DNA from 2 places in the Mesorhizobium sp. M4B.F.Ca.ET.058.02.1.1 genome. Region 1 is predicted to be linked to the other one. Evidence: riboswitches for the same ligand, from Rfam matches in the RefSeq annotation. Region 1 holds a riboswitch; the other holds the start of a gene.
What was found. Region 1 has a riboswitch for S-adenosylmethionine ahead of EJ073_RS25805 (homoserine O-acetyltransferase). Riboswitches for the same ligand answer to the same signal wherever they lie in the genome.
Positions count from the first base shown of each region.

Region 2: another riboswitch for S-adenosylmethionine. It lies ahead of EJ073_RS16015 (O-succinylhomoserine sulfhydrylase); the one in region 1 lies ahead of EJ073_RS25805 (homoserine O-acetyltransferase).

Region 1 covers NZ_CP034450.1:5,311,120-5,326,332, reverse strand. Annotated here, with positions in the region: gene hpt (hypoxanthine phosphoribosyltransferase) at 1-376, opposite strand, end outside; gene EJ073_RS25875 (hypothetical protein) at 481-1,122, opposite strand; gene ftsE (cell division ATP-binding protein FtsE) at 1,318-1,977, shown strand; gene EJ073_RS25865 (ABC transporter permease) at 1,970-2,959, shown strand; gene EJ073_RS25860 (YdcF family protein) at 3,097-3,849, shown strand; gene EJ073_RS25855 (pyridoxamine 5'-phosphate oxidase family protein) at 3,839-4,462, opposite strand; gene EJ073_RS25850 (LysR family transcriptional regulator) at 4,568-5,473, shown strand; gene EJ073_RS25845 (1-acyl-sn-glycerol-3-phosphate acyltransferase) at 5,568-6,368, shown strand; gene EJ073_RS25840 (LysE family translocator) at 6,395-7,012, opposite strand; gene EJ073_RS25835 (aldo/keto reductase) at 7,119-8,066, opposite strand; gene EJ073_RS25830 (gamma-glutamylcyclotransferase) at 8,188-8,724, opposite strand; gene EJ073_RS25825 (DUF2125 domain-containing protein) at 8,840-9,838, shown strand; gene EJ073_RS25820 (sugar kinase) at 9,927-10,838, shown strand; gene EJ073_RS25815 (prephenate/arogenate dehydrogenase family protein) at 10,866-11,804, opposite strand; gene hisC (histidinol-phosphate transaminase) at 11,810-12,919, opposite strand; SAM riboswitch at 13,058-13,135, shown strand; gene EJ073_RS25805 (homoserine O-acetyltransferase) at 13,253-14,422, shown strand; gene metW (methionine biosynthesis protein MetW) at 14,481-15,095, shown strand; gene EJ073_RS25795 (Stf0 family sulfotransferase) at 15,041-15,213, shown strand, end outside.
Region 2 covers NZ_CP034450.1:3,241,798-3,257,010, reverse strand. Annotated here, with positions in the region: gene apaG (Co2+/Mg2+ efflux protein ApaG) at 1-141, opposite strand, end outside; partial or broken gene EJ073_RS16020 (ceramide glucosyltransferase) at 367-1,516, shown strand; gene EJ073_RS16015 (O-succinylhomoserine sulfhydrylase) at 1,539-2,726, opposite strand; SAM riboswitch at 2,785-2,862, opposite strand; gene EJ073_RS16010 (2'-deoxycytidine 5'-triphosphate deaminase) at 2,945-4,039, shown strand; gene EJ073_RS16005 (ABC transporter substrate-binding protein) at 4,137-4,910, shown strand; gene araD1 (AraD1 family protein) at 5,083-6,075, opposite strand; gene mmsB (multiple monosaccharide ABC transporter permease) at 6,377-7,669, opposite strand; partial or broken gene mmsA (multiple monosaccharide ABC transporter ATP-binding protein) at 7,677-9,200, opposite strand; gene chvE (multiple monosaccharide ABC transporter substrate-binding protein) at 9,390-10,457, opposite strand; gene EJ073_RS15980 (LysR family transcriptional regulator) at 10,751-11,740, shown strand; gene EJ073_RS31600 (hypothetical protein) at 11,946-12,116, shown strand; gene EJ073_RS15975 (hypothetical protein) at 12,252-12,704, shown strand; tRNA gene EJ073_RS15970 (tRNA-Gly) at 13,685-13,758, opposite strand; gene EJ073_RS15965 (hypothetical protein) at 13,834-14,889, shown strand; gene EJ073_RS15960 (glycosyltransferase) at 14,903-15,213, shown strand, end outside.

The DNA.
Region 1 (15,213 bases):
AGCTTCTGGCGCCGCGCGACAGCATGAGGTCGCGGGTGAAGGAGAGCGTCTTGCCGGATTCAAGGATGTCGTCGATCAGGAGCACGTCACGGCCGGCGACCTCGTTGTCGATGTCGCGTAGCACCCTCACCTCGCCGCTGGTGGTTCCGGCGCCGTAGCTGGAAATGAAGATGAACTCGACCTCGGGCGACAGGCCGACATCGTGCATGGCCCGGATCAGGTCGGCGGCGAAGATGAACGATCCCTTCAGCACCGAGATCACCAGGAGGTCATGGTAGTCGCGCCCGGCGATCTCCTTGGCGAGCTCGAGATTGCGGCGGGCGATCGCCGACGCCGAAAACAGGACCTCGATATCCTTGCCGCGCACAACTGGCATTTTCGCCCTCCAGGCGTTTTGCCTACAGGACCGCGACCTTCAGGCCAGCGAACGCGCTGTAGAACTTCTTGATTTTGCGCCGGATCGCGCGATGCTGTTCCGCCTTAGCCGGCGAAGTTGACCGCCACGGCCTTCACGCCGTTTCTAGGCACATCGAGGCGGCTGGAAAAGCCAAATCTTTCGCCGGGCGCCAGCGAGCGGCCGGATGTCCCCAGCGTATAGCGGGTGACCTGGCTGTCATTGCCGGTGACGCGGATCTCCAGCGGCGGCATTTGCGCGGCCTGCGCCCCGTCATTGGCGGCTTCGCCGTCGACGAACAACACAGGTTTCAGCCCCGACGCGTCGATGCGCGACGTGATGTCCGATATGCTGAACACCGCCGCCGGTTGCGCGGCCTTCCAGAACGGCGATTGACGAACCAGCGCATGGCCGCCGGAGACCCAGAAGGCGGCCAGCGCCGCACTGACGCCGGCAATCCAGAAAAGCGGTCCGCCGCGCGATGCCGGCTGCCGCTCGGTCGCAGCCTCCGGCTTGCGCAGCATGTCCATACCTTCGATGGTAGGCGTGGCGGTCGCGCGGGAAGGCGACGCCGCCGGCGCTTCCGGCATAGCGGAAAGACGCGGCAGCACCTCGTAATCGGCATCGACGATGTCGATCACCGGCCCGCGCGGTTGCAGCGCGGCACTTGTCCCCAGCCCGGCCATGATTTCGCCGGAAACCGGGCGCGCGGTTCGATCCTTAGCCATATGGCTCCAGTACTGAAAGCACCTGTTCGCTGTTCGTTTCTTTTGGGTAAACGCAAATGGTTAACGCTTCCCCACCGGAACCCCGGTGATGCATCGAAAAGCATCAAAAATTAACCAAGGGTTAACCATGCGGGCCGATGGTCTTTTGAGAGAAAGGGCTGGCGTTTCGCCGCCGCAAGTTCCAGGTCGCCGAACGTGATCCGCTTCGAAAATGTCGGCCTCCGCTATGGCATGGGTCCGGAAATCCTCCGCGACATTTCCCTGCACATACCGGAGCGCTCCTTCCAGTTCCTGAGCGGGCCTTCCGGCGCCGGCAAGACGACGCTGCTGCGCCTTCTGTTCATGTCGCTGAAGCCGACGCGCGGGCTGATCACCATCTTCGGCAAGGACCGCTCGCGCATCTCGCGCAGCGAGCTGCCGCATCTGCGGCGCCGCATCGGCGTCGTGTTCCAGGATTTTCGCCTGCTCGACCATATGACCACCTATGAGAACGTCGCCCTGCCCCTGCGCGTGCGCGGGCGCGAGGAGGCGAGCTACCGCACCGACGTGACCGAATTGCTGAAATGGGTCGGTCTTGGCGAGCGCATGCATGTGCTGCCGCCGGTGCTCTCCGGCGGCGAGAAGCAGCGCGCCGCGATCGCCCGCGCGCTGATTGAGCAGCCCGAGATCCTGCTCGCCGACGAACCGACCGGCAATGTCGACCCGCCGCTGGCGCGCCGGCTGCTTCGGCTGTTTATCGAGCTCAACCGTCTCGGCACCGCCGTGGTCATCGCGACTCACGACCTCGGCCTGATGGAGCAGGTCGACGCGCGACGCATGATCCTCGCCGGCGGAAGGCTGGATATCTATGACTGAGCTTTCCGCCGAACATCTCCATGACCAGCCGGCCGAGATGACTGGCGTGATGCAGCGCGCCCAGCGCAGGATGGCGCCGATCGTGCCGGCTCAGAACATCGCCGGACGGGCGCTGGTGCTGGTCATCGCCATCATGACCTTCCTGTCCTGCCTGACCTTCGGCGCCGTGACCCTGGTGCGCGACACCGCCTCGGTGTGGGAAAACCAGATCTCGCGCGAGGCGACGATCCAGATCAAGCCGGTCGACGGCCTCGACATGGAGGCCGCGCTGGCTCAGGCCTCACAGATCGCCAGCGAATTTCCCGGCGTCAAGGGCACCAAAATCATCGACCGGGACGCTACCGCCCGCTTGCTGGAGCCGTGGCTGGGCACAGGCCTCAACATCGACGAATTGCCGGTGCCGCGCCTGGTGATCGTCACCATTGACGAGAACAGCCCGCCCGACTTTGCGGCGATGCGCGCCGCGATCGCGCCCAAACTGCCGAGCGCGGCACTCGACGACCACCGCACCTGGGTCGACCGGCTCGTGGCCATGGCCCGCACCACGGTGACCATCGGCATCGCCGTACTGGTGCTGATGCTGTCGGCGACGGTGCTGACAGTGGTGTTCGCGACGCGCGGCGCTATGGCTGGCAACGGCCATATCATCGAGGTGCTGCATTTCGTCGGTGCCGAGGCGCGCTTCATCGCGCGCGAATTTCGCTGGCATTTCCTGGTCACCGGCATGAAGGGCGCCGCCGCAGGAGGCGCTGCCGCGATCCTGGTCTTCATCGTCTTTTCCTGGTGGTCGTCGCGCAACATGGCCACGCCCCAGGCGGACCAGGCGACAGCCCTGTTCGGCAATTTCGCCATCGGCTCGGCTGGCTATCTCGGCGTCGGCTTGATGGTGCTGGTGATCGGTGTGCTGACGGCGGCGACATCCCATGCCACCGTGGTCGCCTATCTCAGCGACATCGACATGCGCCAGCCGGATGGGAGCTGAGCATGATCCGGAACCGGGAGCGAGCGAATGCTGAACCGGTCATGTTCAGCAAGGGTCTGATCACGCAAGAGAAACTGCCGTAACGCAATGTGCGCCTTTTCATCTATCAAAGGCCGCATTTCAGGATTAACCATAGGATGATGGACGCGCGGGACACGACCGGGACGGCTGGACGGAGGCCAGTTGCTGGTACCCGGGGGCATGGGCCCGGCAATCTGGCCCGTCTTGTCATGGTCCTTCGGATCTGTGCTTTCTCGGTCCTGGCGCTAGCGGCTCTGTTTGCCGGCGGCTTCGGCTGGTTCGCCAGCACCGTCAGCCACATGACGACGCCCGCTAACCCCGCCAGGGCCGATGCCATTATCGTGCTCACCGGTGGCCAGTCGCGCCTCGACGCGGCGATGGACCTTCTCGCCTCCGGCAAGGGCGAGCGCCTGCTGATCAGCGGCGTTCATCCTTCCGCCAGCCGCCGTCAATTGCAGGCCGCGACCGGCGGCGACAAGGCGCTGTTTTCCTGCTGCGTCGACATCGACCGCGCCGCGCTCGACACGATCGGCAATGCCGAGGAGAGCGCCAAATGGGTGGAGAGCCACGCCTATGGCAGCGTCATCCTTGTCACCAACAATTACCATATGCCGCGCAGCCTGCTGGAGATGGGGCGGCTACTGCACGGCGCCAAGCTGGAGCCCTATCCGGTGGTCAACACCAATCTCGGCAATGGCGGCTGGCTGACCAAGCCGGAAGCGTTGCGCGTGCTTTTGACCGAATACAGCAAATATGTGCTCGCGCTGGCGCGCGGCATCGTCCCGCTGCGCCAGACCGCCGACGGCATCGCCCTGGCGGAAGCCTCCGTGGTCAAGAGCGAGAAGCCGCCGGCCCGCATTACCCCGTAGCGGCGACCCCGCGCAGGCGCTCGACCTCCTGTTCGAGGCTCGCGATGCGCCGGTCGCGTTCGGCCAGCGCCGCTGCCACGTCGGCCGCCTCGAAGCGCTGCGGAATGTGCTGCGGGCAATTGGCATCCCAGGTCGAGACGTTGAACAAGATGACCTGCTCGGGACGCGCCTTGTAGCCTCGCGGCATCAGGCTCGCCGTCAGTTCGGCGTCGCCCTCGACGACACGCGCCCTGCCCCAGACCTTGATGCGCTGACGGTGGGCATAGTCGATCAGGAACAGGAAAGCTTGCGCATTGTCGGCGAGATTGCCCTGGGTGATGAATTGCCTGTTGCCCGTGAAGTCGGCGAAGCCGATCGTCTTCTCGTCGAGCACCTTGAGGAAGCCGGCCGGTCCGCCGCGATGCTGGATGTAGGGCTGACCCTCACCATTGGCGGTCGCCAGGAAGACGCTGGTCTGCGCCGCGATGAAAGCGGCAAGGTCGGGCGTGATGACATCCCGCCAGCCGCCGCGCTCCTCGACGCGGGAATAGGCTTCGCGCGAGCCTTTACGTGCCTGGATCGCCTTGACGCTCGGCGTGAAGGCGACGTCGCTGGCGAAAGCATGGGCGTTCATATGGCGCTGTCCTCCAAAACTGGTGATGCACCCAAACATAAGCCTTCCATATTTCGGATACAGATGGCATATCTGGAATAGCACCTTCCATTTCCTGGAAGATCCATGGATCGCCTCGAGGCCATGTCGCTTTTCGTCGCCGCAGTGGAGGCCGGCAGCCTTTCTGCCGCGGCGCGCCATTTAGGCATGCCGCTGGCCACGGTCAGCCGCAAGGTTTCGGAATTGGAGCGGCATCTCAACACGCGCCTTCTCAACCGCTCGGCGCGGCGGCTGACACCGACCGATGCCGGGCAGGCCTACCTCGCTGCCTGCCGCCGCATCCTGGACGAGGTCGGCGAGGCCGAGCGCGCCGCCGCCGGCGAATACAGCACGCCCAGGGGCGAACTGGTCGTCACCGCGCCGATCGTCTTCGGCCGCCTGCACGTGCTGACGGTGGTAACTGATTTCCTCGCCGCCTATCCCGAGGTGGATATCCGGCTGACGCTGTCGGACCAGATAACCCATCTGCTCGACGAGCATATCGACCTTGCCGTGCGTATCGGTGACCTGCCCGACTCCAGCCTTGTCGCCATCCGTGTCGGCGCGATCCGCCGTGTCGTCTGCGCAAGCCCTGCCTATCTTGCCGCGCATGGCACACCGCAGACCCCGGGAGCCTTGGCCGCGCACAGCTGCATTACGTTCGAGAACCTCTCAGCCCCCGCCACCTGGACCTTCGCCGACGGCAAGAGCGAGGTAGCCGTGCCGGTCCGCTCCCGGCTTCGCGTCAACACCGCGGAAGCCGCCATCGACGCCGCGATCGGCGGTGTCGGATTGACCAAGGTTCTGTCCTACCAGGTCGCGGTTGCCGTGCGTTCCGGCGCGCTGCAGGCCGTGCTGCGGGAGTTCGAGCCGCCGCCATGGCCGGTGAGCCTCGTCCATGCCGGCCAGGGCCTGCTGCCGGTCAAGCTGCGCGCCTTCCTCGATTTCGCCGCCCCCCGCCTGAAGGAGCGTCTCACGCAGGCAATGTGGTAGGCTCGGGAATCGGGATTGTCCCGACCTCGGCCCGTTTCCTTTTTGCCCGCGCTTGGTGTAACCAACGCACTCGTTCTCACCGGGCCCTTCCCGCATGCTCTATGTCCGCTCGCTGGCGTTCAACTTCGTCTTCTATGTCAGCCTGGTCGTCCAGATGATCCTCTGGACCCCGTACTATTTCCTGTCGCCGCGTCACCGGGCCTGGTTCGTGCCGAAATTCTGGTCGCGGAGCTGCATGTGGCTCTACGACAAGATCGCCGGCACGAAGAGCGAAATCACAGGCGTCGAGAACTTGCCCGAAGGGTCCTTCATCCTGGCGCCGAAGCATCAGTCCTTCTGGGATGCGATCGCCTTTTTCCCTTATCTCGATGACGCGCTTTACATCCTGAAGCGGGAGCTGACCTGGATCCCCTTCTTCGGCTGGTACATCATGAAGATGCGCATGATCCCGGTTGACCGCGGCAGTCGCTCCAAGGCGCTGAAGGCGGTCGTCGCCGCCACCAGAGCGGAAATGGACCGCAATCCGCGCCAGCTCATCATCTACCCCGAAGGCACGCGCCGCGCTCCGGGCGACGAGCCGGCCTACAAATACGGCATCGTCGAGATCTATTCGCAGCTTGGCGTCCCGGTGGTGCCCGTCGCCCACGTCGCCGGCCTCTACTGGCCGCGCCGCAAATTCCTGCGCTATCCCGGCACCATCAAGGCCCGCTTCCTGCCGCCGATCCCGCCGGGACTGGCCAAGGACGAGTTCATGCAGCGGCTGATCGGCGAGACCGAGGCAGCCTGCGACCAACTCCTCGTCGAGGCCTCGCGCGCGCCGAACCCGCCGCCAATGCCGCCGACGGCGGCGAAGCGGCTGGCCGAGCTTGCGGCCGCCGAAAAGGCGAAGGCCTGAACCGCAGCCTCTTGACGCCGGCCCGCCTATGGCCAGGCCGCCAGTGCCGTCGTCAGCACCAGTGTCGCCGCGAAAATCAGGTTGATGATCCGCGAGGCCAGCGGCCGCCGCAGGAAGCGGGCGAAGGCCGCACCGGCGAGAAGCCACAGCACGTGGATGGCGACGATCATCAGCGCGAGCACCACGAGCCTGGTCGAAATTCCGAGATCGGCGACGCCCGACGAAGCGCCGGCGAAGACCGCGGCGATCGCCACATAGGCTTTCGGATTGGCGACCGCGAGCAGGAACCCACCGGCGAATGTCGGAGGCGCCATCCCGCTCTCGCGCGCCGCCAGTGGCGGCGCCGTCGCGATCCTGTAGGCCAGATAGAGGATGTAGGCGGCGGATGCGATCGCCAGCACCGGCGCCATGCCCGGCAGCAAGGCAAAGATCGCCATCACGCCGGACGCCACCACCAGAAGCACCATCGTGGTGCCGAGGATGATGCCCGACGTATAGCGCAGCGAATGGCGCAGGCCGAAGGCGGCGCCGATGGCGGTGACGCTGATGGTCGCCGGCCCCGGACTGCCCATCACCACGGTGGCGGCAAACACCAGCGCCAGCACCTGCTGCCATGGCTGCGTGAGGGACAAGAACCCAGCCATACGCCTTTCCCGCATCCTGTCGCGATGCGGGAACGCTATGCGCAAGCGGCATCCCCGTCTTGAACGATCGTGCAACAGCGGGCGAAACACCGCCGGCCCTGCGGCGCTAGGCGCTGGCCCGGTCCAGCGCCGCGATGTCGTCGGCATCGAGCATCAGCGATGCCGCCCGCACCAGGCCGTCCATCTGGGCGAGCGTCGTGGCGCTGGCGATCGGCGCCGCGATGCCCGGCCGCGCCATCACCCAGGCCAGAGCCACCTCCGCTTGCCTGGCCGAATGCCTTGCCGATACCGAATCGAGCGCGGCGAGGACGCGCATGCCGCGCTCGTTGAGGTAGCTGGCGACATCCTCGCCCCGCTCGCTCTGGCCGAGATCGGCCTTGCCGCGGTATTTGCCGCTCAAGAATCCCTTGGCGAGACCGAAATAGGTGATAACGCCGATATCCTCGGCCACGCAGAGATCAAGCAGCGGTCCGTCGAGCGACGACCGATCGTACAAATTGTATTCGGGCTGAAGAACCTCATAGCGCGGCAGGCTGCGCAGGCTTGCCACGTCGAGCGCCGCCCGTAGCTGGCCGGCATCGAGGTTTGAGCAGCCGACATGGCGGACCTTACCCTTGGCAAGCAGGCTCTGATAGGCGCCGAGCGTCTCCTCGTAGGGTGTCGCCGGGTCCGGCCAATGCGACAGATAGAGATCGATCACATCGGTTTGCAGCCGCTTCAGTGATGCGTCGACCGCCTTTTCGATATAGACGGCGGACAAATCCCGCCTGCCCTGGCCCATGTCCGAGCCGACTTTGGTGATGACGACGATCTTGTCGCGGTTGCCGCGGCTTTTCATCCACTTGCCGATGATGGTTTCGGACTCGCCGCCCTTGTTGCCGGGAGCCCAGCGCGAATAGACGTCCGCCGTGTCGATGGCGTTGAGGCCGGCATCGGCAAAACGGTCGAGCAGGTCGAAGGAGATCTTCTCGTCGGCGGTCCAGCCAAAGACGTTGCCGCCCAGGACCAGCGGCGCGATGGAAAGTTCGGTGCGACCGAGACGGCGTTTGTGCAAGATTGAACTCCGTGATGATTGGGATGATGCGGGGCAAGCCCGGCTTGGGGGCAGCAGCTAAGCTAGGTCTTGGATTGCCGAGGTCAAAGGCCTGGCCCTTCTTTTCCGGCAGGCCAGCGCTTCACAAAGGCGCGACCCGCCGCGCCACCTCTTCCAGCCAGTGGTCGCGGATGCCGAGCGCCTTGAGGTGCTCCAGCGTGCTCAGCACATAGTCCTCGTTCCTGCCGGACTGGCCGGCTGCGCCGCCAACGATGCCGGCCGCATGGGCCGCATCGAGCGCGCCGGCATACTGCTCATGCGCGCGGTCGACGATGTAGGCGACCGCCTTGATCGTCTTGCGTGCCTCCGTCCCGTTCCCGTCGAGCCGGATGTCCAGCGTGCGTTCGACATAAACGCTGGTCACCAGTTCGCGCTCGCGCAGATAGGCGAGAACCTCGCCCCGCAGGTCGCCGGGCACGCGGAACGCCAGCCCGATGCAGGAGCCGCCACGGTCGAGGCCGAGCACCAGGCCCGGCCGCTGCCGCGTGCCTCGGTGCACGAAGGAATAGACACAAAGCGACCGCCGATAGCCGAAAAGGCGCGCGCGGCGCGTCTCGACATGCGCGAATCCAGGGCGCCAGATCAGCGACCCATAGCCAAAAACCCAAAAATCGCCCATATCGCCAAGCCTGATCGCGTGAGTCCCGACCGCACGCCGGAATCAGTGTTTCCGTCTTCCGCTTGTTGCGTAACAACCGTCCGCCCGCAATATCAGGGGCAATGAGAGCTCCAGCATGACGTCAACTGACCAGCGCCCGCCGAACTTTCGCCGCCGGCTGTTCTGGCTCGCCGCTTTCATTGCAGTGCTGTTCGCCATCTACAGCGCCGGCTGGTTCTACCTCGCCGATCGCGTCAGGGCCGAGGCCGACAAGGCGGTGGCCGCGCTCAACGCCAAGGGCATCGAGGCCGGCTGCGCCAACCTGACCGTCAGCGGCTATCCGCTCAGTTTCGCCATTTCCTGCGACACGCTCGCCTATGAGGACGATGCCAGGAACCTCGCCGCCTCGACCGGCAGCTTCAATGCCGTGGCTGCGATCAACCAGCCCCTGTCGCCTGTTGCTGATCTACGCGGGCCGCTCAGGACCTCCATGCCCGGGATGACGCCGCTATGGATCGACTGGGACAAGCTGCGGGCGGATGCGAAGCTCTCCTGGCCGCTGCCCCGGCGCGTCGCGCTGAAGGCCGAGGGCCTGTCCGGCCAGACCGATCCGGCTGACAACAGTGATCCTGTCGAACTGTTCTATGCCGGAAAGGCTGCCGGGCAATTGCAGCCGAATGGCCAGGACATCGGCTATGCCGGCAGTTTCAACGATCTCGAGATCGACGCCGATGCTATCGGCGGACGCGTGCTGCCGCCGCTCGACGGTAGTGGCGAGGCGACGCTGAAGAACGGTGTCGTGCTGATCAGGACGCAGCCGAAGAGCCTGCGCGGCCAGTCGGTCGACATCGCAAAGCTCGATCTGTCGTCTGGCGAAGCACGGATAACGGTGTCCGGGCCGCTATCGGTCGATGCCGACGGCCTGATCGACGCCGACCTGACGATCAAGCTCAGGAATCCCAAGGCGGTGGCGGCGATCCTTGGCGGCGCCATTCCCGAGCGCAAGAGCGAGATCGAGCAAGGCTTTGCCGGCCTGGCGATGCTCGGTAACGAACCGTCCATGCCGCTCAGGATCGTCAAGGGCAAGGCCTCGCTCGGCTTCATCCCGCTCGGCAAGATCAAGCCGGTCAACTAGAGCATGGTTCCGAACCGAGGGCCCGCGTCAGCAAAAGGTGGAAACAGGTCTTCGGACAAGATCATGCTCAACAAGAGATTGCGAGCAGATGGATAAACCGGTCAAGCTCCTGAGTGTTGGCGCGTTCACCCTCGACACGATCCTTCGCCTCGACACGCTGCCCGTGCATCAGGGCAAGTTCATCGCTTCCGATGGCGTCCAGATCGCCTCGGGCATGGCAACCAGCGCCGCTTGCGCCGCCCGCCGTCTCGGCGCCGAAGTCTCGCTCTGGGCAAGTGCGGGCGATGATGCCGTCGGCGACCAGCTGATTGCCGAGATCGAGGCCGAGGGCGTCGATTGCAGCCTGGTCCGACGTGTGGCCGGCGCGCGCTCGGCGCTGGCCGCGATCCTCGTTGACGCGCATGGCGAGCGCATCATCGTTCCGTTCTACGACCGCAAGGCGCAGGCCGACCCCGCTGAATTGCCCGCCGATCTCTCCGCCTTCGACGCCGTGCTGGTCGACGTCCGCTGGCCGGGCGCCGCGGCGCTCGCCCTGAACGCGGCGCGCGCCAATGGCCGGCCTGCGATCCTCGATGCCGATACCGCGCCGCTGGAGGTGCTGGAGCAGTTGTTGCCGCTGGCCACGCACATCGTCGCTTCCGAACCCGCGGCGCGTATCGTCTGCGGCCATGCGCTCGATCCGGAAACCGCCTGCGCCGATCTTGCCAGCCGTACCGACGCCTTTGTCGCGGTCACCGGCGGCGCGGCGGGAAGCTGGTGGCACGACCGTTCCACCGGCTCGGTCCGCCATGTCGCGGCGCCGAGGATCAAGGCGGTCGATACGTTGGCGGCCGGCGATGTGTTTCACGGCGCCTTTGCCGTCGGCCTCGCGGAAGCTATGCCGCCCGAGCAGGCCTTGCGCTTTGCCAGTGCTGCGGCGGCGCTCAAATGCCAGCGCTTCGGCGGCCGGCTCGGCGCCCCGGACCGGGCAGAGACGCTGGCCATGATGGCGGCCCACTGACCCGGCGATTAGAAGCTCTAGACGCGCCTATCCCTTGGCGCCGGGATGCTCGACGACCTGGCGGCCGAAGTCCGGCACATCGATGTCCTGGCCGGCCGCGATGATCGAGCGGCGGACCGCGCGCGTGCGCGTGAACAGGTCGAACAGTTTCTCGCCGTCGCCCCAGCGGATCGCCCGCTGCAGCGAAGCAAGGTCCTCCGAAAACCGCGCCAGCATTTCCAGGATAGCGTCCTTGTTGTGCAGGCAGACGTCGCGCCACATGGTCGGGTCGGACGCGGCAAGGCGAGTGAAGTCGCGGAAACCGGAGGCGGAGTACTTGATGACTTCGGTCTTGGTCACCGATTCCAGGTCGTCCGCGGTCCCGACGATGTTGTAGGCGATGATGTGCGGCAGGTGCGAGACGATGGCCAGCGTCATGTCGTGATGCTGCGGATCCATTGTGTCTATGTTTGAGCCGCAGCGCCGCCAGAACTCTGAAAGCCTTTCCAATGCCGCGGGATCGGTGCCGGGCACCGGCGTGAAGATGCACCAGCGGTTGTCGAAGAGGTCGGCGAAGCCAGCGTCCGGTCCGGACTTCTCGGTGCCGGCCAGAGGATGGCCAGGAATGAAGTGAACGCCGTCAGGTACATAAGGCTGCATCTGCGCGATGACCGAAGCCTTGGTCGAGCCGACATCGGTGAGGATGGCGCCCTTCTTCAGCGCCGGCGCGATCTCCTCCGCCACTTCGCCGGAGGAGCCGACCGGCACCGAGACGATAACCAGATCGGCATCGCGCACCGCTTGCCTGGCGTCGGTTGCGTAGGAATCGCCGAGGCCGAGCTCCTCGGCCCGCGCCAGCGTGGCGGGGCTGCGGGTGGCGATGGCGACATGGCGGGCCAGGCCCTCGCGGCGGATGACGCGGGCCAGCGACGAGCCGATCAGGCCGATGCCGACCAGCGCGATCTTTTCGAACATCACAGGTGCCATGGCGCTCAACTTTTCAGGAAGGTCGTGAGGGCGGCAATCACGCCGCGATTGGCTTCTTCGATGCCGACGCTCATGCGCAGCGCGTTGGGGAAGCCGTAGCCGGAAACCCGCCGCAATATGTAGCCGCGCGCCGTGAGATAGTCGTCCGCCGCCGCCGCCGAATGCTTGCCGTCCTCGGGGAAGTGGATCAGCACGAAATTGCCGACGCTCGGCGTCACGCGCAGCCCGAGCTTGGTCAGTTCGTCGCTCAGCCAGGCGAGCCAGGTTTCGTTATGCGCCACGCTGCGCTCGACATGGGCGCGGTCGCGGATCGCCGCGATGCCGGCCTCGATCGCCGTTGCGTTGACGTTGAAGGGGCCGCGCACGCGGTTGATCGCGTCGACGATGTGCATGGGGCCATACATCCAGCCGATGCGCGCGCCGCCAAGGCCGATTTTGGAGAAGGTGCGGGTCATCACCACGTTCTCCGCGCTTCCCGCCAGTTCGATGCCGGCCTCGTAGTCGTTGCGGCGCACATATTCGGCGTAGGCCCCATCCAGCACCAAGAGCACGTTCTTCGGCAGGCCGGCATGCAGCCGGCGCACTTCCTGGAACGGCACGTATGTACCGGTCGGATTGTTGGGATTGGCGAGGAAGATGATGCGGGTCCGCGGCGTCACCGCTGCCAGGATCGCGTCGATGTCGGCGCGCTCATGGGTCTCCTTCACCGTGACCGGCGTGGCGCCGGCCGACTGGATGTAGATCTTGTAGACCATGAAGGCGTGCTCGGTGATGATGGCTTCATCGCCGGACGCAAGATAGGTCTGCGCCAACAGGCCGAGAATCTCGTCGGAGCCGTTGGAGCAGATGATGTTCGCAGGGTTGAGGCCGTGCGCCTCGGCGATCGCCTCGCGCAGCCGCCTGGCGGTGCCGTCGGGATAGACGTCGAGCCTTGCGGCAACCTCCCGCGCCGCCTCGATCGCCTTCGGCGAGGGGCCGAGCGGGTTCTCGTTCGACGACAGTTTATGGACCTTGGCGACACCGGCAGGCGCTGTGCTCTTGCCGGGCACATAGGCTTCGATGTCCATGATGCCCGCGCGGGGCGTCGGACGTGCCTTGTCAGGTGTCTGGTTCATGTCCAAAAGTCCGTCGAGGATGCCTCCAACCGAAGGCCGCAGCGGAAATACAAGCCGTGGCCGCGAATGTCGAGAGGGCGGCAAGGGCGCGAAAAGCCCGACCGTTGACGCCGAGCCGCGCTGGCCCTAGAAGAGCAGCGACAGTTCCGTGGTGATTTGGCCGGTCGGCTTGCAGCCACGTTAAACAATTCGCTAAAGGGCCGTTTGCATCCTGTAACCGGCTTTGCGAAGGCATTGCCGGTTTTTTGTTGCCCGCCGCCGGCCGGACAGTCGCCTGGTCCGGAAACCGGAATCGGTTTCCGGAAACCACGGTGCCTAATGTAAGAGGATGTTATGGCCGTTCTGCGCGCCGCAAAAACCAGCAACGAGGCCGACAATCCGTCGAGCCCGGTGTTGCGCTTCGGCGCCGACAAGCCGCTCAAGCTCGATGCCGGCGCGCTGCTGTCGCCGTTTCAGATCGCCTACCAGACCTATGGCACGCTGAACGACGCCCGCTCCAACGCCATCCTGGTCTGCCACGCGCTGACTGGCGACCAGCATGTCGCCAGCACCAATCCGGTGACCGGCAAGCCGGGCTGGTGGCAGGTGTTGATCGGTCCCGGCAAGATCATCGACACCAACCGCTTCTTCGTCATCTGCTCCAACGTGCTGGGCGGCTGCCTCGGCTCGACCGGCCCGGCTTCGACCAATCCGGCCACCGGCAAGCCCTACGGCCTCGACCTGCCGGTCATCACCATCCGCGACATGGTGCGGGCGCAGCTGATGCTGGTCGACCATTTCGGCATCGAGAAGCTGTTTTGCGTGCTTGGCGGCTCGATGGGCGGCATGCAGGTGCTGGAATGGGCGGCGAGCTATCCCGAGCGCGTCTTCTCGGCGCTGCCGATCGCCACCGGGGCACGTCATTCCTCGCAGAACATCGCCTTCCACGAAGTGGGCCGGCAAGCCGTCATGGCCGATCCGGAATGGCATGGCGGCAAGTATTTCGAATACGGCAAGCGTCCGGAGAAGGGGCTGGCGGTGGCGCGCATGGCCGCCCATATCACCTACCTTTCGGAGGCGGCGCTGCACCGCAAGTTCGGCCGCAACCTGCAGGATCGCGAGGCGCTGACCTTCGGTTTCGACGCCGACTTCCAGATCGAAAGCTACCTGCGCCATCAGGGCATGACCTTCGTCGACCGCTTCGACGCCAACACCTACCTCTATTTGACCCGCGCGATGGACTATTTCGACCTCGTCGCCGATCACGGTGGTCGCCTGGCCGATGCCTTCGCCGGCACCAAGACGCGCTTCTGCCTGGTCTCCTTCACCTCCGATTGGCTGTTCCCGACCGAGGAAAGCCGTTCGATCGTGCATGCGCTGAACGCTGCCGGCGCCTCCGTCTCCTTCGTCGAGATCGAGACCGATCGCGGCCATGACGCCTTCCTGCTCGATGAGCCGGAACTGTTCGCCGCCATCAACGGCTTCATCGGCTCGGCCGCGCGGGCAAGGGGGCTGAGCGCATGACCCCGGAAAGTTGCAGACTTTCCGAGTCAGGATCATGCGCCAAAAGGGAGGCCAGCCTGTGAGCGTCAACCGCGCCCAGCGCGTCGACCTTGAAGTCGTCGCCGATCTCATCCCGCCGCAGTCACGGGTGCTCGATGTCGGCTCCGGCGATGGGCTGCTGCTCGAATTACTACAGGAAACCAAGCAGGTCGACGGCCGTGGGCTGGAACTGTCGCAGCGCGGCGTTAACGAATGCGTGGCGCGCGGCCTCTCGGTCATCCAGGGCGACGCCGACAAGGATCTCGAATTCTATCCCGACAAGGGCTTCGATTTCGTCGTCCTGTCGCAGACCCTGCAGGCGACCCGCAATCCGAAGCTGGTGCTCGACGAGTTGCTCAGAATCGGCAACCGCGCCATCGTCTCTTTCCCCAATTTCGGCCACTGGCGGGTGCGCCTGTCGCTGTTCGTCAAGGGGCGGATGCCGGTGACCAAGGATCTGCCCTATTCCTGGTACGACACGCCCAACATCCATTTCTGCACCATCCGTGACTTCGTCAATCTGTGCGAGGAGCTTGGCGCCACGGTGGAAAAGGCAACCGCCCTCGACGGCAATGGTCAGAGGATCGGCCTCTCCATGCCGTGGTGGTTCTGGAATTTCTTCGGCCAGCAGGCAGTGTTTCTGCTGAAGCGATGATTGCGATGCGTCTCTTTCGTCGGCGTGCGGCCACGGTTGAAATCCCGCCCGACATTCTGTCCGGGATAAAGGCGGGAATTCTTGTCTGCACCTCACCGCGCAGCGGTAGCAATCATCT
Region 2 (15,213 bases), 2.1 Mb from region 1:
CAACTGCACGAACTCGTCCGACTGGTTGTCGATGGTCACGTGATAGCCCCAGACATAGCGATTCTCCGACGGATCGGAGCGATCCTCCAGATAGAACGGCCTGACCTGCACTTCGATCTTGCGCGTGACGGCGCGATACATGAGCTGCTCCAAACAGTTCGGGAACTTTCGGCTCGCTCCGCGATCAGGTCAACGATGCGTGATGCCCATCCCTTCCGTCCTTATGCGCACGTGCCGGCAAACAATGTCATTTAAGTGACACACGACAATGATGGTGTGCGCAGACCGTGCCGGGCGACTCATCGCTCTGTCGACCTGTTCAAGACGGCCATTCCCAGCCGGCTTTTCCGGAGTGACCAGACCTCGATGGAACTGATCGCCATAGCCGCCGCCCTGCTTTCGATAGCCTTGCTCCTCGCCAATCTCACCAGCATCCTGCTCGCGGCTTTGAGGCTGAAACCCCCGCGCGGCGCGGCGCCGCCCGCCGGCAGGACGGCGCCGGTCTCGATCGTCATTCCCGCGCGCGGCGTCGAGCCGTTCACCGAGGAGACGCTCCAGCGCGCTTTCACGCTCGACTGGCCGCGTTACGAACTGATCTTCTGCGTCGCCCATGCCGACGATCCGGTGGCCAAGCTGATAAACCGGGCGATTGCCCGGTTTCCCAAGGTGCCGGCTGCTGGTCGGCGACGACCGCGTCAGCGCCAATCCGAAGCTCAACAATTGCGTCAAGGGCTGGGAGGCGGCGCGCCATCACTGGGTGATCCTCGCCGATTCCAACGTGCTGATGCGGCACGACTATATTCAGCATCTGATGGCAGCCTGGCGGTCGGACAGTGGCCTCGTCTGCTCGACGCCGATCGGCTCGCGGCCGGACGGCTTCTGGGCGGAGGTCGAATGCGCCTTCCTCAACACGCTGCAGGCGCGCTGGCAATATGCCGGCGAGGCGCTTGGCCTCGGCTTTGCCCAGGGCAAGAGCATGCTGTGGAACAAGCCCATGCTCGACGCCAATGGCGGCATCCGCGCGCTTGCCGCCGAGATCGCCGAGGACGCCGCGGCGACCAAGCTGGTCAACGGGCTCGGCCTTCGCGTCCATCTCGTTGCCTCGCCCTTCGAACAGCCGCTGGGCGAGCGCCGGCTCGGCGAGATCTGGTCGCGCCAGGCGCGCTGGGCGCGGCTGCGCCGCGTCACCTTCCCGCTGTTCTTCGCGCCGGAGATCATGACCGGCGCGGCGCTGCCGCTGCTGCTGGCGCTGTTTGCGGCGGCTCACGCGGGCATCAGCCTGCCGGCCACGGCGCTTTGCGTGCTGGCGCTCGCCTATCTGCCGGAATGCGCGCTCGCCTCGGCCAAGGGCTGGTACCTGTCGCCGCGCATCGTCGCCGCCATGATCGCGCGCGACGCGATGCTGCCGGCGATATGGGCGCGCGGTTGGCTGGGCGGCGCCGTCGACTGGCGCGGCAACGCCATGACCATCGGCACCAAGGTGGCCGAACTGGAAGAGACGCCCTCGAGTGCCTGACCGGGGCCTTCGCCCAGGTCCCCTATTTCGCCGCCTTCAGTGCCTGCTCGACATCGGCGAGCAGGTCGTCCGTGTCCTCCAGGCCGACCGAGAGCCGGAGCGTGCCCGGGCCGATGCCGAGCTCGGCGCGCGCTTCGTCGCTGAGGTTCTTGTGCGTGGTCGTCGCCGGGTGGGTGATCAGGCTCTTGGCGTCGCCGAGATTATTGGAGATCAGCACGATGTCGAGGGCGTTCTGGAAGGCGAAGGCCGCCTGCTTGCCGCCCTTGACGTCGAGGCAGATCAGCGTCGAGCCGCCCGACATCTGCTTCCTGACGATCTCGGCCTGCGGGTGGTCGGCCCGGCCCGGATAGATGACGCGGGCGATCTCCGGCCGTTCGGCGAGGAAGTCGGCGATCTTGCCGGCGCTTTCGGTCTGCTGGCGCACCCGCAGCGGCAGCGTCTCCAGGCCCTTCAGCAGCGTCCAGGCGTTGAACGGCGACAGGCTGGGGCCGGTATGGCGGAAATAGTCGTGCAGGTTCTCGTCGATCCACTTCTTGTCCGACAGGATGACGCCACCGAGGCAGCGCCCCTGGCCGTCGATGTGCTTGGTCGCCGAATAGACCACAATATGGGCACCGAGCTGCAAGGGCTTCTGCTGCAGGGGCGTGGCGAAGACATTGTCGACGATCAGTCTGGCGCCGATCGAATTGGCGAGTGCCGCGACGGCGGCGATATCGACCACTTCCAGCGTCGGGTTGGTCGGGCTTTCCAGGAAGAACAGCTTGGTGTTGGGCTTCACCGCCTTTTCCCAGTTGGCGATGTCGGTGCCGTCGACCAGCGTCGCCTCGATGCCGTATTTCGGCGCCAGCGTCTCGACCACCCAGCGGCAGGAGCCGAACAGCGCGCGCGCCGCCACGATATGGTCGCCGGCCCTGGCGCTGCACAGTAGTGCCGCCGTCACCGCGGCCATGCCGGAGGAGGTCGCGCGCGCGTCCTCCGCACCTTCCAGCGCGCACATGCGTTTTTCGAACATGTCGACCGTCGGGTTGGCGTAGCGCGAATAGATGAAGCCTGGTTCCTCGCCCTTGAAGCGGGCCTCCGCCGCCTGCGCCGTCTCATAGACATAGCCTTGGGTGAGGTACATCGCCTCGGCTGTCTCGCCGAAGCCGGAACGCAGCGTTCCGCCATGCACGAGTGCCGTCTGAGGCTTCCAGTCACGCTTCTTGGTCATCGCTCTACTTCCAGATACAAAAAAACCGGCCGCGAAAAGTCGCAACCGGTCCATACGGCCTTGCGGCCCGACGGTCCTTTAGCGACTTGTTTAACGTGGCTGCAAGCCGACCGGCCAAATCACCACGGGATAACGACCCTTTAGACCCGCACCGCGCTTGCGTCAATTGCCGGCTTCATTAAGAGGTTTGTACCAGCGGCCTTGGAGCGGAGCCAGCTTTGCGGCAGACAGGCATTCTTCCCGATCAGGACATTTCCGCGCTGTTCCAGTCCGGCGCGCTGAAGTCGCCGCGCGCCCTCGATGCCGACCAGGTCCAGCCGGCCAGCCTCGACCTCAGGCTGGGCGACAAGGCTTTCCGCGTGCGCGCCTCCTTCCTGCCCGGCCCCGATCATCTGGTGGCCGACAAGCTCGACCGGCTGAAGCTGCACGAGATCAATCTCGCTGACGGCGCTGTGCTGGAGACGGGCTGCGTCTACATCGTGCCGCTGCTGGAGAGCCTGGCATTGCCGGCGAATGTCTCTGCCTCGGCCAATCCGAAAAGCTCGACCGGGCGGCTCGACATCTTCACCCGGGTGATGACCGACCGCGGTCACGAGTTCGACAAGATCGCTGCCGGCTATGCCGGGCCGCTCTACCTCGAGGTCAGCCCGCGCACCTTCCCGATCGTGGTGCGTGCCGGATCCCGGCTGTCGCAAATCCGTTTCCGCACCGGCAATGCGCTGCTGTCGGAGAGCGAGTTGCGCGAGCTCCACCATGGCGAGATGCTGGTCGCCACCGAGCCGCCCAACATTTCCGGCGGTGGCATCGCGCTCTCGATCGATCTCGACGGCGACAAGGACGGGCTGGTCGGCTATCGCGGCAAGCACCATACCGGCCTCGTCGATGTCGACAAGCGGGCCGCGCAGGACGTCGTCGATTTCTGGGAGCCGCTCTACAAGAGCGGCGCCGGAGAATTGGTGCTCGATCCAGACGAATTCTACATCCTGGTCAGCCGCGAGGCGGTGCATGTGCCGCCGCTCTACGCCGCCGAGATGACGCCCTTCGATCCGCTGGTCGGCGAATTCCGCGTCCACTATGCCGGCTTCTTCGATCCGGGCTTCGGCCATTCGGCGGCCGGCGGCACCGGCAGCCGGGCGGTGCTCGAAGTGCGCAGCCACGAGGTGCCGTTCATCCTCGACCACGGCCAGATCGTCGGCCGTCTGGTTTACGAACACATGCTGAAGCGGCCACAGGCGCTTTACGGCACCGATCTCGGCTCGAACTACCAGGCGCAGGGCCTGAAGCTCTCCAAGCATTTCCGCGCCGCGCGCTGATCCATCGTCATCGTTAGACTCCGCTTGCCCGGCCCCACGCGGCATGCTTGGCTGTGCCCAGCCCGTCAAGGTGACGGAAATGAAGGGGAAGAAGACAATGCGGATTTCGAGATGGATCCTGTCGGCGGCCGCTGCCGCCATGCTGGCGCTCGGCGCCGGCGCCCTGTCGGCGCAGGCCGCGGAAAAGATCAAGATCGGCACCGAGGGCGCCTATCCGCCGTTCAACACCATCACGCCGGACGGCAAGGTCGAGGGCTTCGACATCGACATCGCCAACGCGCTGTGCGCGCAGATGAAGGTCGAATGCGAGATCGTCACCCAGGACTGGGACGGCATCATTCCGGCCCTCCAGGCCAAGAAATTCGACGCCATTATCGCTTCGATGAGCATCACCGAGGAGCGCAAGAAGCAGGTCGCCTTCACCCACAAATACTATACGACGCCGCTTGCGCTGGTCGCGCCGAAGGACAGCGAACTCACCTCGACCGAACCGGCCGCGCTCGCCGGCAAGACGGTGGGCGCCCAGGCCTCGACCACTCAGGCCGACTTCGCCCAGGACGTTTATGGTAAGGCCGGCGCCGAGGCCAAGCTCTATCCGACCCAGGAGGAGGCGATTACCGATCTCCAGAACGGCCGGCTCGACGCCGTCATTTCGGACAAGTTCGTGCTGGTGGACTGGCTGAAGAAGGCGAGCGACGGCTGCTGCAAGCTGGTCGGTGACGTCAAGGGCACCGAGACCGAAGCCGGCATCGCCGTGCGCCTGGACGACACTGCACTTCGCGACAAGCTCAACGCGGCAATAGACGCCATCGTCGCCGACGGCACCTACAAGAAGATCCAGGCGAAGTATTTCGACTTCGATATCTATTGAGGTTGTGCGCCCTCCGCCTTCTCCCCTTGTGGGAGAAGGTGGATCGGTGCGCAGCGCCGAGACGGATGAGGGGTAGGTGACGGATCACCCGTCTTTGCCAAGCTGGAGCACCCCTCATCCGACCTCGCTTCGCGAGGCCACCTTCTCCCACAAGGGGAGAAGGAGAATGCGCTCAAAGCGCCTTGACCGCCACCTTCACCGGCTTCTCGATCTCGAGCGGGTTGCGCAGCGGCAGGCCGAAATCCTTCGCCTCGATCTCGAAAGTGTCGCCCGCCTCGGTCTTGACGCCGTCGGCGAAGGAGAGCGTCGCCGTGCCGAACATGTGGACATGCACGTCGCCCGGCTGGCGGAAGGCCGAGTATTTGAAGTGGTGATGCTCGAGATTGGCGATGGTATGCGACATGTTCGCCTCGCCCGACAGGAACGGCTTTTCCCAAAGCAGCTTGCCGTCGCGCCAGATGCGCGAGGAGCCCCTGATGTCGGCCGGCAGGTCGCCGATCAGGATCTCTGGCCCGAACGAGGCGTTGCGCAGCTTGGAGTGGGCGAGGAACAGGTAGTTCACCCGCTCCGTCACATGGTCTGAGAACTCGTTCGACAGGGTGAAGCCGACACGGAACGGCGCGCCGTCGTCGCCGATGACGTAGATGCCGGCTATCTCCGGCTCCTCGCCGGCGTCCTGCGCGAAAGCGGGCGACATTAGCGCCGCGCCCGGCGCCACTGCCATCGTGCCGTTGCCCTTGTAGAACCACTCCGGCTGCACGCCGACCTGGCCCTTTGGAGGCTTGCCCCCTTCCAGCCCCATGCGGAACATCTTCATGGAATCGGTGAGTTGCTCCTCACCGTCGGCGCTGAGCTTCCTGTGCATGGAATCGCGCGTCGCGGCGGAGCCCAAATGCGTCAGGCCGGTGCCTGTGAGATGCAGGTGCGCCGGATCCGGATGGTTGATCGGCGAGACCAGCCGTCCTTTCTTGTAAACGGCATCGAGATCGATGGTTTCGCCGAAACCCTTGCGCTCGATCAGCGCCACGAGGCCGGTGCCGGTGCGCGCCGCCTCCATCGCCAGCGAATAGACGCTGCGGGCGCCGTTGATGATCCGCGTCTTGCCGCCGTTGCGGGCGACGACGCGGATCGTCTCGGCGTCGTCGAGGATCTGGGAGATCAGCATGATGAACCCTCTCTCTTTTGCCTTGGCCCGGCCGCCGATGGGCAAACCCTGACCGTCGCGGCCCGGAACAGTTCCGTGCCACGGTTGAAACTCTTCGTCCGGATTGCGCTCGCGAGCCTGGTCCCTCCGGGGACTTCTTGGCGCCGGCGGGTTGCCGGCAGCTTCGCGATCTGGACCCGTATGCCTCCTGCTTTCCTCGGCTGGTGCGGTTCAGCTTCGAGCAGCCGACCGCTTCCAATATATTGTCTCTGCGCAATTCCGGACGGAAAACCGCTATGCAGCTTTCCTGGAATTGCTGCCGTCAGGCCTTGTTCTTGTTGTAGACGTCGAAGATCACCGCGCCGAGCAGCACCAGGCCCTTGACCACCTGCTGCCAGTCGACGTTGACGCCCATGATCGACATGCCGTTGTTCATCACACCCATGATGAAGCCGCCGACCACCGCACCGATGACCTGCCCGACGCCGCCCATCGCCGAGGCGCCGCCGATGAACACGGCCGCGATGACGTCGAGCTCGCTGCCGAGGCCGGCCGCGGGCACCGCCTGGCCGAGGCGCGCCGCGATGATCAGGCCGCCGAGCGCCGACAGCACGCCCATGTTGATGAACACCATCAGCGTCAGCCGTTCGGTGTTGATGCCCGACAGTTGCGCCGCCTTGGCGTTGCCGCCCATGGCATAGATGCGGCGGCCGATGGTCATGCGCTTGGTGACGAAGACGAACAGCGAGATCAGCACGCCCATCACCAGCAGCACAACCGGCAGGCCCCTGTAGCTCGCGAACTGGAAGACCAGGAACAGCGCCAACGCGCTGCCGACCAGCGTCTTGATGACGAACAGCGGGAAAGGCTCGGCCTCATAGCCATGACGCTCACGCTTGCGGCGGGCCCGCAGCCCGAAATAGGCATAGGCCAGCACCGCGATCAGTCCGAGCACGATCGTCGTCATGTGCAGCGTAAGCCCGCTGCCGAGGATGGTCTTGCCGGCGGCATTCACCGTCGGCGGGATCAGCGTCAGCGGCCCGATCACGTCCGGAATGAAGCCCGAGCTTAGCGCCTTGAAACTGTCTGGAAGCGGGCCGACCGAGGAGCCGCCGCCCAGCAGGGCCTGGCAGATGCCTCGAAAGATCAGCATGCCCGCCAGCGTCACGATGAAGCTCGGTATCCGGTGATAGGCGATCCAGTAGCCTTGCGCCGCGCCAATGAGGGCGCCCACGATCAGGCACACGATCGAGACCACCAGCGGATTGCTTATTATCCCGAGCGGCCAGATGACCATCATCATCGCCGCCAGCGCCCCGATGAAGCCCGCCACTGAACCGACACTGAGGTCGATATGGCCGGATACGATCACCAGCAGCATGCCCAGCGCCATCACGATAATGAACGAGTTCTGCTGCACCAGGTTGCTGAGATTGACCGGTTTGAACAGCGTTCCTGATGTCGTGTACTGGAAGAACAGCATGATGACGATCAGCGCGATGATCAGGCCGTATTCGCGCAGGTTCGTCGTCAGCGCCGAGACGGCGACGCGCGGACCCTGCTTGACGTCTTCGGCTGCGCCGCTTTGCGGCGCGGGAGCGCTTTCTGTGCTCATGATGCTTTTTTCCTTCTCCGCGAACGATGGCGCGCATGATTTTTTCCTGGCTGGCGTCGCTTGCCGCCATTTCGCCGACCATGCGCCCTTCGTTCATGACATAGATGCGGTCGGTGATGCCGAGCAGCTCCGGCATTTCCGACGAGATGACGATGATCGCTTTGCCCTCGGCGGCGAGACGGGCGATGATCGTATAGATTTCGTACTTGGCGCCGACATCGATGCCGCGCGTCGGCTCGTCGAGGATCAGCAGTTCCGGGTCGGCGAACAGCCATTTCGACAGCACCACCTTCTGCTGGTTGCCGCCAGAAAGATTGCCGGTCAGCTGATAAACGCTGGACGCGCGGATGTTCGTCTTCTTGCGATAGTCGTTGGCCACGCTCATTTCGCGCATGTCGTCGATGACGCCGCGGCTCGAAACTCCGCCCAAATTGGCCAAAGTCACATTGTGCTTGATATGGTCGATGAGGTTGAGGCCGTAGGTCTTGCGGTCCTCGGTGACATAGGCGATGCGGTTCTCCACCGCCTTGCTCACCGACGAAAGGTCGATCGGCTTGCCTTCGAGCAAAACCTCGCCGGTGATGTGCCGGCCATAGGAACGGCCGAACAGGCTCATCGCGAATTCGGTCCGGCCGGCGCCCATCAGCCCGGCGATGCCAACCACCTCGCCCTTGCGCACATTGAGGTTGACGTTCTTGATCACCTGCCGGTCGGCGTGGATCGGATGGTAGACCGACCAGTCCTTGACCTCGAAGACGACCTCGCCGATCTGCGGCTCGCGCGGCGGATAGCGGTCGTCGAGCGAGCGGCCGACCATCGAGGTGATGATGCGGTCTTCGCTGATGTCTTCCCTGGGCAAGGTCTCGATGGTGCGTCCGTCGCGGATCACCGTGACCTTGTCGGCGACCCGGTTCACCTCGTTCAGCTTGTGCGAGATCAGGATCGAGGTCATGCCCTGCCGCTTGAACTCGAGCAGAAGGTCGAGCAGCGCCTGGCTGTCCTTTTCGCTGAGCGAAGCCGTCGGTTCGTCGAGGATCAGCAGCTTCACTTCCTTGCTCAGCGCCTTGGCGATCTCGACCAGCTGCTGCTTGCCGACGCCGATATTGGTGATCAGCGTCTTGGGGTCTTCCTTGAGCCCGACTTTCTTCAGCAATGCGGCGGTGCGCTTCTCGTTGGCGTTCCAGTCGATGACGCCACAGGTCGCGTGCTCGTTGCCGAGGAAGATGTTTTCCGCGATCGACAGCATCGGCACCAGGGCGAGCTCCTGGTGGATGATGACGATGCCGATATGCTCGCTGTCATGGATTCCCTTGAAGTGGCATTCCTGGCCGCGAAAGACGATCTGTCCCTCATAGGTGCCGGACGGATAGACCCCTGACAGCACCTTCATCAGCGTCGATTTGCCGGCGCCGTTCTCGCCGACGACGGCGTGAATCTCGCCTTCCTCGACGCTGAGGTTGACGTTCGACAGCGCCTTCACGCCGGGGAACGTCTTGGTGATGTCGCGCATCTCCAAAATCGTCGAGGTCATTAGGAATTCCGCTCCCTGGCGCATGCCTTCCGGTTTCGGAAAGCGTCATGCGCGAAATCAACATACTGCAGTCTGGTCCGCGCCGCGACGGTGCATGGCGCTGCAGAAGCCGGCAAAAAACAATACCGGGGTCGCTTCTGAACGAAAAGGGGCCCTGCGTCGCGCAGGACCCCTCCCTTTGAAGCCGGATTACTTCAGCTCGTCGGCCTTGATGTAGCCGGAGTCGACTACCTGCGCCTGGTAGTTCGACTTGTCGACCTCATGCGGCGTCAACAGGATCGAGGGGACGACCTTGACGTCGTTGTTGTAGGTCTTTTCGTCGAGGCCGTCGGGCTTGCCGCCGGAGAGCACCTTGTCGACCAGCTGCACGGTGGCCTTGGCCAGTTCGCGGGTGTCCTTGAACACCGTCGAGTACTGCTCGCCCGAGATGATCAGCTTCACCGAGGCGGTCTCGGCGTCCTGACCGGTCACGATCGGCCAGGGCTGTGCGTCGGTACCGTAACCGACGGCGCGCAGCGAGGCGGTGATGCCGCGCGACAGGCCGTCATAGGGCGACAGAACGCCATCGACGCGGCTGCCGTCCGAGTAGTTGGCCGAGAGCAGGTTGTCCATGCGCGCCTGGGCGGTGGCGGCGAGCCAGCGCAGCGTGCCGACCTTGTCCATGCCGGTCTGGCCGGACTTGATCTTGATCGAGCCGTCGTCGATCAGCGGCTGCAGGACGGAGATCGCGCCATTGTAGAAGAAGAAGGCGTTGTTGTCGTCCGGCGAGCCGCCGAACAGTTCGACGTTCCACGGCTTGGTGTTCGGGAAGCGCTCCTTGAGGCCCTTGACCAGGGAGTTCGCCTGGATCACGCCGACGCCGAAATTGTCGAAGGTGGTGTAGTAGTCGACGTTCGGGGTCTTCTTGATCAGGCGGTCATAGGCGACGACGACGACGCCCGCGTCGTTGGCCTTCTGCAGCGCGTCGGCCATCGTGGTGCCGTCGATCGAGGCGATGATCAGCGCCTTCGGGCCCTTGGTGATTTCGTTTTCCAGCTGGCTGAGCTGGTTCGGGATGTCGTCCTGCGCGTACTGCAGGTCGACGGTGTAGCCGAGAGCCTCGAGCTGCGACTTGACGGCGTCGCCGTCATTGATCCAGCGCTGCGAGGTCTTTGTCGGCATCAGCACGCCGACAAGGCCTTCGCCTGCATGCGCCGGCAGCGTCATGGCCGCGATGCCAAGGGCCGCCACGGCGGCCAGTGTCTTGATGATTTTCACAGTAACTCTCCCTGGTTGATGGACGCGACACCTCGGGGCTTCGCGGGCCGCGCAGGCGAGCAGAAGCGCGAGATGCGCCGCTGTCGTCTATCGATCTCCGGTATCCTCCCAATCGGCCCCGCGGCGCTGATTTCAGTCGACACGATCTCCCTCGTCATCGACCGTCATGCCACGGGACGCGCGAAGGGTGTGTCCCTTTGACATAACTGTCAAATGCGATCTCTGATGGTTGCTATACCGAAACTGGTATATATCAAAAGCCGACGAATGCGTTGCGGGAGCGAAGACAAAGCATGGCGGCATTGGGCAATCCTGTTGGTATTTCAGGTGGATACGACGAGCTGCCGGGAGATGGCGAAACGCTTCTGCGCAGCGGGCTCAGCCTGCGCCATATGCGCATGATCGCAGCCCTTGACGATCACGGCCGGGTAAGCGCCGCGGCCCAGGTGATGAACATATCGCAGCCCGCCGCCTCGCGCATGATTTCGGAAATGGAGGCGGTGCTCGACGTGAAGCTCTGCGAGCGGCTGCCGCGCGGCATCACGCTGACGCCCTACGGCAAGGCGCTGGCCAGGCGCGCGCGCTCGATCCTGCTCGAGATGCGCGAGGCCGACCGCGAGATCTCTGAGCTCAAGGCGGGCAAGGGTGGCTCGGTATTCCTGGGCGCAGTGACGGCGCCGGCGATCGAACTGGCGGTGCCGGCGATCCGCGAGATCCGCCGCCTCTATCCGCGCATCGAGATCACCATGCAGGTCGAGACCTCGAACGTGCTGGCACGCGAGCTGATTGCGTCGCGCCACGATTTCATCATCGCGCGCATTCCCGACGATCTCAATCCGCGTCTGTTCGAATCGCGCGTCATCGGCGTCGAGAAGGCCTGCCTGATCGTGCGCCGAGGCCACCCGCTGAGCAACGGCAAGGCGGTGCGGCTGGAGGAGACCGCCGCCTATGACTGGGTCTTCCAGTCCGGCGGCTCGCCGCTGCGCCAGGCGATGGAGAGCAATTTCCTCAACCGCAACATCGCGCTCCCGGATCGCATCCTCAACACCAGCTCGCTGCTGCTCACCCTGGTCATGGTGGCGCAGTCCGATGCTATTGCGCCGGTGTCGGTGCAGGTGGCGAAATTCATCCAGAATCCCGACGGGCTGGCCGGCGCCATCGATGTCGTCCAGACCGAGTTCGACATCGAGGTCCGGCCCTACAGCCTGATCACGGTGAAGAACCGCGTGCTCTCTCCGGCCGCCAAGATGCTGCACGATTTCATCCTGCGCGAAGTTGGGTGACGGTTGGCTCGGCCGCCGCTAGCGAAGGCGGTAGGGCGCCGGACCAAACGGAAGCGCAACCAGTCTCGACGTCAGTTTCGGTCGTGACAGCCGCGCGCTGGCGGCCAGCGATTTCATGCTCGCGCATGTTCAAAACCCAAAATCCACCCTTTACAAATCGGGAGCCCGGATTCCAACGTGAGTGTCGGGGTGGGGCTCTCCATAGATGGCTTTCAAGAAACTGCGTATTCTGCTCGGCTTGAAGGCCGACCCAGACAAAATTCCGGCCCATGCCAGGATCGGCCGATACTCCAAGAGCCTGGACGGGCGCTCGTTCTTCAATTGCACAGAACAGTCGCCGGTCGTGGCGCGCTTCCTGGCGTCTCCTTCGCCGTAGAGCGCCCCCTCTAGGGGTACCGTGCTCGCGCGAGTGTAACAGGCCGATCGGAAGATTGATGAGCGCTGCCTAATGTTAACCATCTTGATGCTAGCGTAGCCGCCCGCGAGACAAACGCGAGAACGAGAACACAGGATGAAAATCGATCTGCTGCCTGCAAAGCTTGGATGGGCGTTGAAGACCACGGCGATTGGGTTCGCCGCCATTCTGGCGGCGCTGCCCGCGAAGGCCGAGACGGTCGGCGACAATCACGGTGGCCAGATCGTGAGCTTCGCCCTGCACATTGCCCAATTGCGCGCCGCCGACGAGCCGGTGAGCCTCGAGGGGGCGTGTGACAGCGCCTGCACGCTCTATCTGTCGCTGCCCGTCGAGCAGCTTTGCGTGACCCCTCAGGCATCCTTCGGCTTCCATCTGCCCTACGGCGTCGGCGCTCGGCAGAACGCGGTCGCCGCCAATTACCTTATATCGCAATATCCTGACTGGGTGCGGCAATGGATCGATGAGCATGGCGGCCTGACGCACACCATAGTGCGGATGGAAGCCGACGAGGCGGCAAAGCACCTTCCGCTGTGCGGCGTGCTGGCATGAAAGGTGCGGCATCCATCCGCACCTGACCGGACTGCGCGGTCCCGGCAGGTGCAGGAAGGCGCCATCTGATCGATTGATTCCGGCTGAAGCGGGTAGCAGGTTTGTTGCCGGCCGGTCCTGCATGCCCGCTCTCGAAACCGCCATTCACAAGAGAGTCTCTATCGCCCTGGTAATTCGCAGGGTGAGGGAACTGACCGGGACGGCAGCCGAAGAAGCGCTAGAAGCCACTTTGCGCTCAATACGGTGGGTGACACCACCAGAAGGCCTCGGCTTCCTCTTTGGGTGTCATCGGACGTGACTCCCATGAGTCCGTTCTGGCTATGTAGTGCTTCCAAATGGGCCTGCCGTCCACGCCGGTTCCTTCGTGCCAGTCGGTAAACCCCATCAGCGGCAACAGGACTTGTCGGATCGAGCGAAGCCGCAGTGCCGCCGTGCGCATGGGAAAGGCCTCCCTCCCAGTACTTCCGCCGCAGCGTTGCCAAGCCGATTTCCAGCGGCCCGGCGGCCAAGGGCGGGGGCTCGGGGTTTGACCGCCGGGCCTAACCGGCAAACGGGGTAGGTTGCCGGCTGGCAAATTATAGGCCGATCATTGGAATATTCAATTTTGCTAAATTGCGTCGGAACAAAAACTTGCACGTCTCGTTGGAAATGCCGGCCGGATTGCATGTCCCCTCCATCCTTCCGGTCCCTTGGGAAAAGGCCCGCTGCCATGTGATTGGCGGCGGGTTTCACATTTTATCGAATGCTGAAACAAAAGCCGGCTGGAGCCGTTGATTATTACCAGATCGTACCTCTGGTGACACAGTAGACCCTGCCGCCGGCTTCGGCCGGCGGTCTTTTAGCAACGGCTAACGGAACGGAAACCGTCCTGCGATATTGAATCAAATTCGAGTTGCGGGGCGTTCCATGCGCAAGCCTGCCGGCGTTGGCCGGTTCGAGTTCATCGAGCCACTGATGAGTGAATACGGCGCGGCACAAGCTGGAGCGGGTAGCGGGAATCGAACCCGCGCGTTCAGCTTGGGAAGCTGACAGGCTACCATTACATCATACCCGCGCGCGCCCTCGTTACCATGATGGCCGGGCTTCGGGCAATCGCCAAAGCCGTGCCCGGATGACAAGAGAGCCTTTGATGCCGGCGATCGGTCATGCTAGTAGCGCCTGCGCTTTGGGAATCGGCAGTTTATTTGCCCGCCGACCCCCCGTAAGCAAGGTGCGTGGGTGGGGACCCGGCTTGGAATTCAACATACGCAAGAGAAAACGGGCCTCCGGGGCCAGGAAGATATTTGCGCTGGAAGACCTCAAATTCCTGCTGCAACTCCCTGCTTTGGCGATTGTCTCCCGGCTCGTTCCCGAGCGCGAATGGCGAGCGATCTGCCTGTCCATGGCGCGGCTGGGCGGCGCGTCTTTCGCCAACCGGGACAGCCGGGTCCTGCAGACCTTTCGCTCGTTCGGACTGGCCGGCAATGACGATCTGCGCGGCGTCCGCGCGACGCGTCACGAGCATCACATACAGATCCTGCGCGAACGGCTCGGTGGGTGGAACCCGGCCATAGCGCTGCAAGGCATCGAGCATCTCGAAGCCGCGCAAGATGCAGGCCATGGCGCGGTGCTGTGGATCGCGCATTTCAGCTTCAATGCGCTGGCGGCGAAGATGGCCTTCGCCAGGGCCGGGTTCGAGGTGTTTCACGTCAGCCGGCCAGTGCATGGCTTCACCAAGTCGCGTTTCGGCATCCGCTTCCTGAACCCGATCAGGATTGGCGCGGAACTGAGATACGCGGCCGGCCGCGTCGTGATCGACCGCGCCGATCCTGCTGCCAGCATGAACGAGGCCCGTCGGTTGCTTCGCGCCAACAAGTTCGTTTCAATAACCGCCGGAGCCTGGGAGGGCGAAGTGCTGGTCACGGCGCGAATAGGCGAATCGGGCATGGAAGTGGCCAGCGGCGCGCCCCGGCTGGCCAGGATCGCCGGCGCTCCGCTGTTGCCGGTCTTTGTCGGGCGCGACGACAGCACCGGCCAACTGCACGTGGTCGTCGAGCGCCCGATCGATCTCTCCCGCTATCGGGACAAGGCCGAGATGATCCAAAGCGCCGCGCAGGAGTTTGCCGACCGGCATCTGCCCTATTTGCAAAGCTGGCCGCATCAATGGCGCGACTGGGAGAAACTGACCGCGTTCACCTCGCGCTGACGGTCGAGAGCTCATGCCGCTATTCAGCATTCTCATAACGGACGATCAGAGCGCTGACCTTCCCGAACGGGTCAGCGAGAACATCCGCTCGTTCAAGGCCGCGCATCCGGGCGAGGAGCATGTCCTGTTCGGGGAAGCCGAATTGAGCGAGTTCATCGCGGCGCATTTCGACACCGAGGTGTTATCGGCTTTCCGCACCTTGCGCCCCTACACCTACAAGGCAGACCTCGCCAAATACTGCCTGCTCTACGAACGGGGCGGCGTCTACGCCGACCTTTCCTATGAATTCCTGCGCGGCGTTCCGCGCGAAAAGGGCCGCCTGTC